DNA from 2 places in the Kribbella sp. NPDC003557 genome. Region 2 is predicted to be linked to the other one. Evidence: predicted binding sites of a transcription regulator. Region 2 holds the regulator's gene; the other holds the start of a gene.
What was found. Region 2 encodes HrcA, which represses chaperone genes, less so after heat shock. Its sites were predicted from a motif close to TTGGCACTCGNNNNNNNCGAGTGCCAA; they were not measured.
Positions count from the first base shown of each region.

Region 1: a site for HrcA is predicted at 3,580-3,606, ahead of ABZW60_RS15970 (FmdB family zinc ribbon protein). Genes of this name have one in related genera too.

Region 1 is NZ_JBEXMY010000003.1:839,959-844,920, forward strand. Features, by position in the region: gene ABZW60_RS15960 (serine hydrolase domain-containing protein) at 1-898, shown strand, start outside; gene ABZW60_RS15965 (penicillin acylase family protein) at 899-3,439, opposite strand; gene ABZW60_RS15970 (FmdB family zinc ribbon protein) at 3,627-3,974, shown strand; gene ABZW60_RS15975 (hypothetical protein) at 4,032-4,646, shown strand; gene mscL (large conductance mechanosensitive channel protein MscL) at 4,765-4,962, shown strand, end outside.
Region 2 is NZ_JBEXMY010000014.1:61,944-66,905, reverse strand. Features, by position in the region: partial or broken gene ABZW60_RS39460 (EF-Tu/IF-2/RF-3 family GTPase) at 1-298, opposite strand, end outside; gene ABZW60_RS39455 (ThuA domain-containing protein) at 642-1,292, shown strand; gene ABZW60_RS39450 (Gfo/Idh/MocA family oxidoreductase) at 1,289-2,392, shown strand; gene hrcA (heat-inducible transcriptional repressor HrcA) at 2,442-3,464, shown strand; gene dnaJ (molecular chaperone DnaJ) at 3,490-4,632, shown strand; gene ABZW60_RS39435 (16S rRNA (uracil(1498)-N(3))-methyltransferase) at 4,633-4,962, shown strand, end outside.

The sequences.
Region 1 (4,962 bases), on a different contig from region 2:
GGCCGCGGCCATGGTGCTGGTCGACGAGCTCCGGCTGTCACTGGACGCACCGGTTGCCGACGTACTGCCGGAGCTGGCACAGCCCGTCGTACTGCGGGAGCCGGACGGTCCAGTCGACGACACGGTGCCGGCGGAGCGGCCGATCACGGCCAGGGACCTGCTCACCTTCCGGCTCGGGCTGGGCGAATCGGACAACGCTTCGCTACGGCAGCGCGAGGAGGAACTGGAGCTTCATACCTTCGGGCCGCCTGTGCCGCGGACTCCACTCGAGCCGGACGAGTGGATGCGGCGCCTCGGAACGCTGCCGTTGCAGTACCAACCGGGCGAGCGCTGGTTGTACTCGACGGGCTCGCATGTGCTCGGAGTACTCATCGCCCGGGTCACTGGCCAGCCGTTGGAGGACTTCCTGCGCGAGCGGATCTTCGAGCCGCTGGGGATGAGCGACACCGGGTTCACGGCGGTGGATCCGGCACGGCTGACCACGGCGTACGTCGGTGACGACCTGCTGGACCCAGCTGCGGAGAGCCAATGGCTGACGCCGCCGTCGTTCCCTGATGCGAGCGGTGGACTCGTTTCGACGGTCGACGACTTCCACGCCTTCGCCCGGATGCTTCTCTCCGGCGGTGCCGGTGTGCTGTCGCCCGCAGCGGCCGCCGAGATGACGAGCGATCAGCTCACACCGAAGCAGCGTGCCGCGGCCGCCGACTTCCTCGGGCCGGAGACCGGCTGGGGCTACGGGGTGTCCGTCAGCGCCGACCGGTACGGCTGGGCGGGCGGTCTGGGCACGCTGTGGTCGACCAGTCCGGTCGACGGGACCATCTCGATCCTGCTGACCCAGCGGGCGCTCTGGACCTGGCCGGAGGAGCTGTTCGCCGAGGCCGTCGCGCCCGCCTGGTGACTACCGGTCCGGCTTCGTGAAGGTCAGGGAGTGCTTGCGGGTCGCCTCCACCGCACCCTTGGTGTAGGCCCACTGCAGGGTCTCGCCCTTGACCCACAGGTCGGTCTGGTCGGTGTAGTTCGACGAGAACGCGTGGCCCGAGACACCGGTCAGGTTCACCCAGCGGGACTTGTCGAAGTCCGACAGGTCGACGACCATCCGCATCGACGGGGTCGCCGTCACGGCGTACCCCTCGGAGGCGTCCCAGCCGGTGGCGTCGACGATCGACGCCCCGCCGCCCAGCTCGTACGGGCCGCGGTTGAAGATCTTGCGGACCAGGCTGATGTCCGACGTCCCCAGCGTCTGGTTGGTCAGCGTGAGCCTGTGCAGCCGGCCCCACTGCCAGTTGGCGGGCTCCCGCGCCATCTTCTGGGTGATCTCGGTCCGCGCGTTGATCAGGGCCTCGCGGAGGATGTCGTCGCGGCTCTCCCGCTGCGGCGTCCCGATGTTGTCCCACCAGCCGCTGTTCTGCTGGGCGATCAACGTGTGGACCACCTCGAACCACCGGGAGCCGCCGTCCGGCCAGGTGCCCTCGGGCATCTGGTCGTGGAACGTCAGCGCGAGCAGGTTGCGCCAGACCACGTTGAAGTACGCCGCGGCCGCCGAGTCCGGCGGCTGGGTGAAGTCCCAGTTCCGCAGGGTGTCCTGGCCCTGCTTGTCGAACGCGTCGTCGATGCTGATCCGGAGCAGGTACGGGACCAGCATCTCGGCGATCTTGTTCTTGGTGTCCAACTGGATCGACGCCATCGCGTTCGCGTCCAGCTTCCCGGCGGCCTTGATCCGGTCGAGGATCTGCTGCGACCGGTAGCCGTAGTCCCAGGAGTTCGTCAGGTAGTAGCTGTACGTGTTCGGCACCACGGCCTGGTTGGCGGTGACGATGATGCCGTCCGGCGGGTCGAACTCGGTCGGCAACGCGTCGAACGGGACGTACCCCTTCCAGGCGTACTTCGGGTCCCAGCCCGGGACCGGCCAGTCGCCCCGGCCGGTGGTGCGGATCGGGACCAGCCCGGGCGCCTGGTAGCCGATGTGGCCGTCGGTGTCGGCGTACACGAGGTTCTGCGAGGGCACCTCGAACTGCTGCGCGGCGGCCCGGAACTGGGTCCAGTTCTGCGCGGTGTTGATGGCGAACAGGGCGTCGGCGGTCCGGCCGGGGTTCAGCGCGGTCCACTGCAGCGCGACGCCGTACGCGGTCGGGTACTTCGCCTGGGCGGCGGCCGCCTCACCCACCTTGCGCTCGTCCTCGCCGACGTCCGAGATGAGCGGACCGTGCCGGGTCTCGCGGACGGTGATCTTCACCGGCTCGTCCTCGCCGGCGACCTTGAACGTCTCCTCACGGGTGGCCATGGCGCGCCACTTGTTGTTGTAGAGGACGTTGTTGCCCTCGATCCGCTCCAGGTAGAGGTCCTGGACGTCAGGGTCGAGGTTGGTGAAGCCCCAGGAGATCGCGTTGTTGTGGCCGATCACCACGCCGGGCAGACCGGAGAAGCTGAAGCCGGAGACGTCGAACGGACAGGTCTTGCCGACGTTGTTGCAGTGCAGGCCGACCTGCGTCCAGATGCCCGGCATGGTCGCGCCCAGGTGCGGGTCGTTGGCCAGCAGCGGCTTGCCGGTCGTCGTGTGGTCACCGGAGACCACCCAGGAGTTCGAGCCGACGCCGTCACCCTGGCCGAGCAGCTGGGGCAGGCCCTTGGCGACCTTCTGCACCGAGTCCAGTGACTTCAGCAGGTCCTGGGTCAGCATCCCCCGGCGGAGCTCCGGGCTGACCGGCGCGGTGGTGAACTTGCCGTCCTTCCCGATCGAGCCGCCCGACAGGATCGGCTGGTTCCGGTCGTACGGGTACTGCGGGTAGAGGCTCTCGACGTTGCGCGCCGGGAACGCCGCCAGCAGCTTCGTCCGGGTGACCTCCTCGTCCAGGTTGCCGCCGAGGTCCCACGCCATCGCCTTCAGCCACGCCAGCGAGTCCGCGGCGGTCCACGGCTCCGGGCGGTAGTTCTTGGGCCCGCCGGGCTGGAGGGACAGGACGCCGTACTCCAGGCTCAGGCCGGAGCCGCTGTGCGTGGCGAGGTAGGCGTTGACGCCGCGCGCGTAGTCGTCGAGGTACTGCCGGGTGGTCGGGCTGAGCAGCGGCAGTTCCTTCTCCGCGACCCGCCGCCAGCCGAGGGTCCGGGTGAACTTGTCCGTCTCGAGCGCGGTCTTGCCGAACAGCTCGCTGAGCCGGCCGGACGTGACGTGCCGGCGGAAGTCCATCTCGAAGAACCGGTCCTGCGCGTGCACGTAGCCCTGCGCGGCGAACAGGTCGGCCGGGGTGTCCGCGTAGATCTGCGGGATGCCGTTGGCGTCCCGGACCACGCTGACATCGGCGTCCAGGCCGTCCAGCTCGATCGTTCCGTCGTACGTCGGGAACGAGTGGCGGACGACGAAGACGACGGTTCCCGCGATCACCAGGAGGACCGTGGCGAGGGCGATTCCGCTGATGATGACGACTCGAAGCAGGCGACGCACGGACCAACCGTAGAGAATCCGCCCGCCCTCCCCAAATGGGGTCCCTCACAACTTTGCGTTGCTCTGCGTCCGCTGGACATGGACGCAGAGTTGAGGTAGATGGACACGGGTTTGGAATACTTCGGCCCGCTGGCGCATTATTAGCAGTCGGGTAGTAGGAGTGCCAGCGGCCTGAAGGGAACCGACCGTGCCGACGTACCAGTACCAGTGCACCGACTGTGGCGAAGCGCTCGAGGTGCGCCAGAGCTTCACGGACGATGCTCTGACCGTGTGCCCGAACTGCCAGGGGAACCTGCGCAAGGTCTTCAACGCCGTGGGCGTCGTGTTCAAGGGGTCCGGTTTCTACCGGACCGACAGCCGGTCGTCCGGCAAGAGCTCGTCACCGGCGAAGTCCGAGGCGTCCTCCTCGTCGTCCGGCTCGTCATCCTCGTCCTCCACCTCTTCCGGGTCGTCGTCCAGCGGTTCCTCCGGGTCCTCGGGAACGACGACGTCCTCGAGCAGCTCCTCGTCGTCCTCGGGCTCCAGCGCGGCCTGACGGCCGCCTGTGGATAACTGAAGGGCGACCGCCGGAGAAACTCGTACTTTCTCCGGCATGAAAATCCCATCGCTTCGTGACCTGCTCCGGGCGGCCCGGTGGCACCGTCGGCTCCTCGCCGGCATCGCCGCCGCGGCCGCTGTGTACTTCGGACTGCTCGCCCTCTCCCCCGCGCCGCCACCGACCGTCGCGGTGCTGGCCGCCGCGCACGACCTGACAGGCGGCGTCACGCCGGCCCGCGACGATCTGCGGACCGTTGACCTCCCACCTGCCGCGGTGCCGGCCGGTGCGCTCAGACCCGGCAGCGAGCTGACGAGTCGCGTGCTCAGCGGACCCGTCCGGGCCGGCGAGCCACTCACCGACGCCAGATTCCTGGCGCCGCCCGCCGTGCCGTCCGGCTCGGTCGCGTATCCGTTCCGCGTCGACGACGCCGACGTCACCGCCCTCCTCCGCGTCGGCGACCGCATCACGCTGTACGCCGCGGCGAGCACCACCGCGGACGCCGCGACCGTGCTGGCCCGCGCCGTTCCCGTGGTCGCTCTGCCTGCACCCCGATCGACCACCTCGGGAGCGCTGATCGTGGTCGCCGCCGCGCCGGAGGCAGCCGCCCGTCTGGCGCAGGCCGGGGCGAACGCCCGAATCACTGTCGCGCTGACACCGGACACGAGCTGATCACTCGTCGGATTTGTCACGGCACGATGTGTCACCACGCGGCGCGGTCGCTCGCTCTGACGAACCCGCAGCCCTAACTTGTCCGGGTACAACCCACCCGCTTCGTGGAGGCACCCACATGCTCAAGGGCTTCAAAGAATTCATCATGCGCGGCAACGTCGTCGACCTCGCGGTCGCCGTCGTCATCGGCGCGGCGTTCACCAAGATCATCGGCGCGGTCGTGGACGGTTTCATCAACCCGCTGATCGCGGCGATCTTCGGCAAGACGGACCTCACCGGTGTCTGGAACTTCAAGATCAACGGTGCGCAGTTCTCG
Region 2 (4,962 bases):
TGCTGAGCACATCTCCCTTGAGCACCTGGTCCCGGCTGATGCCGCGCAGCAGCAGGCCGACGTTGTCGCCGGCCTTCGCGGTCTGCACGGTCTTGCGGAACATCTCGACGCCGGTTACCTCGACCTGCAGCAGCGGCTGCCCCGCGCGGGTGAGCAGCACCTGCTCGCCGACCGAGACGGTCCCGGCCGTCACCCGGCCGGTCACCACCGTGCCCCGGCCGGTGATCGAGAACACGTCCTCGACCGTCATCCCGAACGACCCCACCGGCAACGTGTCCTGCGGCCGCGGCGGCTCCGGAAAACTGTTCGCCTGCGCATGCCCCCGCGCGAGCATCTCCTGCGGATCCATCGGATTCGACCGCTTCCAGAACTTCCAGCCCATCCTTCGACACTAGGGCATGTCTGGTCGTCCCCCGCCTACTGCGCGACACTCGGCACGGCACCTCGCCGCACTGGAGCAAAGGCCACGATGAAACCACATCGAGGCCTTCGCTCCAGCACGCCGATGCACCGCACCGAGCGCCTGCTCGCGACGGCGGGGGACGACCAGACATGCCCTGACGGTTGGCAAGCCCTCTGCCCGGGACCTAGAGTCGCAACTGTTCCGATCGGAATCTCGAAACTTTCGAAGGGTGGCCGGTGTGACGACACGACGTGCTGTGGTGGTCCGGGGCGGCTGGGAGGGTCACTCGCCGGTCGAGGCGACCGACCTGTTCATCCCGTTCCTCAAGGAGAACGGCTTCGACGTCACGGTCTCCGACACGACCGCGGCGTATCTCGACCTGGACGGCGTCGACCTCGTGCTGCAGTGCGTCACGATGAGCGACATCGAGCCGGACCACTTCAAGGGCCTGGAGGCGGCGATCCGCCGCGGCACCGGGTTCGCCGGCTGGCACGGCGGGATCGCGGACTCGTTCCGGAAGAACGTCGACTACAGCTTCATCACCGGCGGGCAGTTCATCTCGCACCCGCACGGGTTCACCGACTACCGCGTCGACGTGGTCCCTGAGCAGTCCGATCACCCGATCGTCGCGGGCATCACGCACTTCGACGTGCACACCGAGCAGTACTACATCCACTACGACCCGACCAACACCGTGCTCGCCACGACGACGTTCGAGTCGCACCCGGACTACCCGTGGATCGAGGGCGCCGTGATGCCGGCGGTCTGGACCCGCACCTGGGGCGAGGGCAAGGTCTTCGTCTGCACGGTCGGCCACAAGCTGGACGACCTGGAGACGCCCGAGGTCAAGACGATCATCGAGCGGGGGCTGCTGTGGGCGAGCAAGTGACCGACGCCGTGACCCGTGTCGGCATCGTCGGTACCGGCGTCATCTCCGGCACGTACCTCGACCACCTGGGCAAGCTGCCCGGCGTCGACGTGGTCGCCGTCGCCGACCTGGACGTGACCCGCGCCCAGGCGGTCGCCGACCAGAGCCCGGGCATCCGCGCGCTCTCCCCGGACGAGCTGTACGCCGCCGACGACGTCGACATCGTCCTCAACCTCACCATCCCGGCCGCGCACGCCGCCGTACACCAGGCCGCGCTGGCCGCCGGCAAGCACGTGTACGGCGAGAAGCCGCTGGCCATGGACCGCGCCGAGGCGGAGCCGCTGCTGAAGTACGCCGCGGCGAACGACCTGCGGATCGGCTGCGCGCCGGACACGGTCCTCGGTACCGGCACCCAGACGGCCCGGGCCGTGATCGACCGCGGCGACATCGGCACCCCGCACGCGGCGACCGCGTTCATGGTGACGCCCGGCCACGAGTTGTGGCACCCGGCGCCCGAGTTCTACTACCAGCCAGGCGGCGGCCCGGTCCTCGACATGGGGCCGTACTACGTGACCAGCCTGGTGACGCTGCTCGGCCCGGTCGTCCGGGTCACGGCCCGCGCGGGCCGGGCGAAACAGCAGCGGAAGATCCACACCGGCCCGCGGGCCGGGACCGTGTTCGACGTCGAGGTGCCGACGCACGTCACCGGCGTACTGGAGCACGAGTCGGGCGCGCTGACCACGGTGCTGATGTCGTTCGACGTGTGGGCCGGCCGGCTGCCGCGGATCGAGGTCCACGGTACGGACGGCAGCCTGTCGGTGCCGGACCCGAACGGGTTCGACGGGACCGTCGAGATCGTGACTCCGGAGCAGCGCGAGTGGACCGAGGTGCCGGTCAGCGGCGGGTACGCCGGGGCCGGGCGCGGGGTCGGTGTCGCGGACATGGCCCGGGCCGTGCGTACTGGTGAGCCGCACCGCGCCAGCGGGGAGCTCGCGTACCACGTGCTCGACGTACTGGAGTCGTTCGTGGACTCCGCGGTCCAGGACCAGCCGCTTGATGTGGCCAGTACAGTGACGCGCCCCGCGCCCGTTCCGTTGGGAGCGTCGCCCGAGACCGCCTAGACTGGCACTCTGAAGGATTGAGTGCCAAGAGGCCGAGAGGGTGGTGCGCGTGCTCGACGAACGCAAGCTGGATGTTCTCCGCGCCATCGTCGAGGACTACGTGGCCACCCATGAGCCGGTCGGCTCGAAGACTCTGGTCGACCGGCACAACCTCGGCGTCTCCCCGGCCACCGTGCGTAACGACATGGCGGCGCTGGAGGAGGAGGGGTACATCACCCAGCCGCACACCAGCGCCGGGCGGATCCCGACCGACGCGGGCTACCGGCTGTTCGTCGACAAGCTGAGCACGGTCAAGACCCTCTCGATCGCGGAGAAGAAGGCGATCACGTCGTTCCTGGCCGGAGCGGTCGACCTGGACGACGTGGTCCGCCGGACCGTCCGGTTGCTGGCCCAGATCACCCGCCAGGTCGCCATCGTGCAGTACCCGTCGCTGAACCGGTCGAGCGTGCGGCACATCGAGGTCGTCACGATGAGCCCGCGGCGGCTGCTGCTGGTGCTGATCACCAGCAACGGCCGGGTCGAGCAGCGGCTCGTCGAGCATCCGCACGACGTCGATGAGCAGGTGATCGCGGATCTGCGGTCCCGGCTGAACACCGCCGTGGCCGGGCAGCGGCTGACCGAGGCGACGGCCTCACTGGCCGGCGTGCCGGAGCTGTTCGCGCCGGCCGACCGGTCACTGGTCGCGGCCATCGTCACCACGCTGCTGGAAGCCTTCACCGACGAGGTCGGCGAGCAGCGGATCGCGGTCGGCGGCGCCGCCAACCTGACCCGGTACGGCGACGATTTCGAGCGGAACGTGAAGCCGGTGCTGGAGGCGCTGGAGGAGCACGTCATCCTGCTGAAGCTGCTCGGCGAGGCGACCAACCCGCAGACCCTGACCGTCCGGATCGGCCACGAGAACCCGTTCGAGGAACTCGCGACGACCTCGGTGGTCGCGACCGGATACGGGTCGAAGTCGGAGGTGCTGGCCACACTGGGCATCGTCGGACCGACGCACATGGACTACCCGAGCACGATGGGCGCCGTACGGGCCGTCGCGCGCTACGTCAGCCAGATCCTGGCTGAATCATGACGAATACAACCCCCTGGTCTGGAGTATGAGCACCGATTACTACGCCGTCCTAGGTGTCAGCCGTGACGCGTCACCGGACGAGATCAAGAAGGCGTACCGCAAGCTGGCACGTCAGTACCACCCGGACGTGAACGACTCCGAGGACGCGCACCAGAAGTTCCAGGAGATCGGGCGCGCGTTCCAGGTGCTCAGCGACCCGCAGAAGCGGCAGATGCACGACCTCGGCGGCGACCCGTTCGCGGCCGCGGGCGGCGGGCCGGGCGGCGCCGGCTTCGGCCAGGCGTTCACGTTCACCGACATCATGGACGCCTTCTTCGGCCAGACCGGCGGGGCGACCCGCGGGCCGCGGCCGCGGACCCGGCGCGGTCAGGACGCGCTGATCCCGTTGCGGATCGACCTGGCCGAGGCCGCCTTCGGCACGACGCGGGAGCTCAAGGTCGACACGGCCGTGCTGTGCCCGACCTGTAGCGGGTCCGGCGCCGCGGCCGGGTCCGAGCCGGTCACCTGCGAGATCTGCCACGGCCGCGGCGAGGTCACGCACACGCAGCGGTCGTTCCTCGGCGAGGTGCGGACCATGCGGCCCTGCCCGAACTGCCGCGGCTACGGCACCACGATCCCGAACCCGTGCGTCGAGTGCTCCGGCGACGGCCGCGTGCGGTCCCGGCGGACCGTCACGGTCAAGATCCCGGGCGGTGTCGACACCGGGACGCGCGTGCAGCTGTCCGGTCAGGGGGAGGTCGGCCCGGGCGGTGGCCCGGCCGGAGATCTGTACGTCGAGATCGAGGTCGAGCCGCACGACATCTTCACCCGCAACGGCGACGACCTGCACTGCACGGTGACGCTGCCGATGACGGCGGCCGCGCTCGGTACGACGATCGACCTGCCGACGCTTGAGGGCGAGACGACACCGCTGGAGATCCGGCCCGGCACGCAGTCCGGCACGGCGATGACGCTGTCCGCGCGCGGCGTACCGCGGCTGCGGCACGCGGGCCGTGGCGACCTGATCGTGCAGGTCATCGTCGAGACCCCGACCAAGCTCGACGACGCCCAGGCCGACCTGCTGAAGCAGCTGGCAGGCCTCCGCGACGAGGAGCGCCCGCAGGGCCAGGTCCAAGCCACCCACAAGGGTGTCTTCGGCCGACTGCGCGACGCTTTCGGCGCCCACTAGATGGGGGTCGCCGTCTTCCACCTGGAAGACCTGTCCGGTGCCGAGCTGACCCTCGAAGGTGCTGAAGGACGGCACGCTGCTGTCGTCCGGCGGATCGGGCCCGGCGAGCGGATCCGGCTGACGGACGGGCGTGGGGCTTGGGCCGAAGGGCCTGTGGTGGCCGCGTCCAAGACCGGCGTGACCGTGGCGGTCGACGAGCGGGGGACGGTCGACGTGCCCGCGGCGCGGGTGGTTGTGGTGCAGGCGGTGCCGAAGGGGGAGCGGGCCGAGCTGGCGGTGGAGATGCTGACCGAGGTCGGCGTCGACGTGATCGTCCCGTGGAACGCGGAG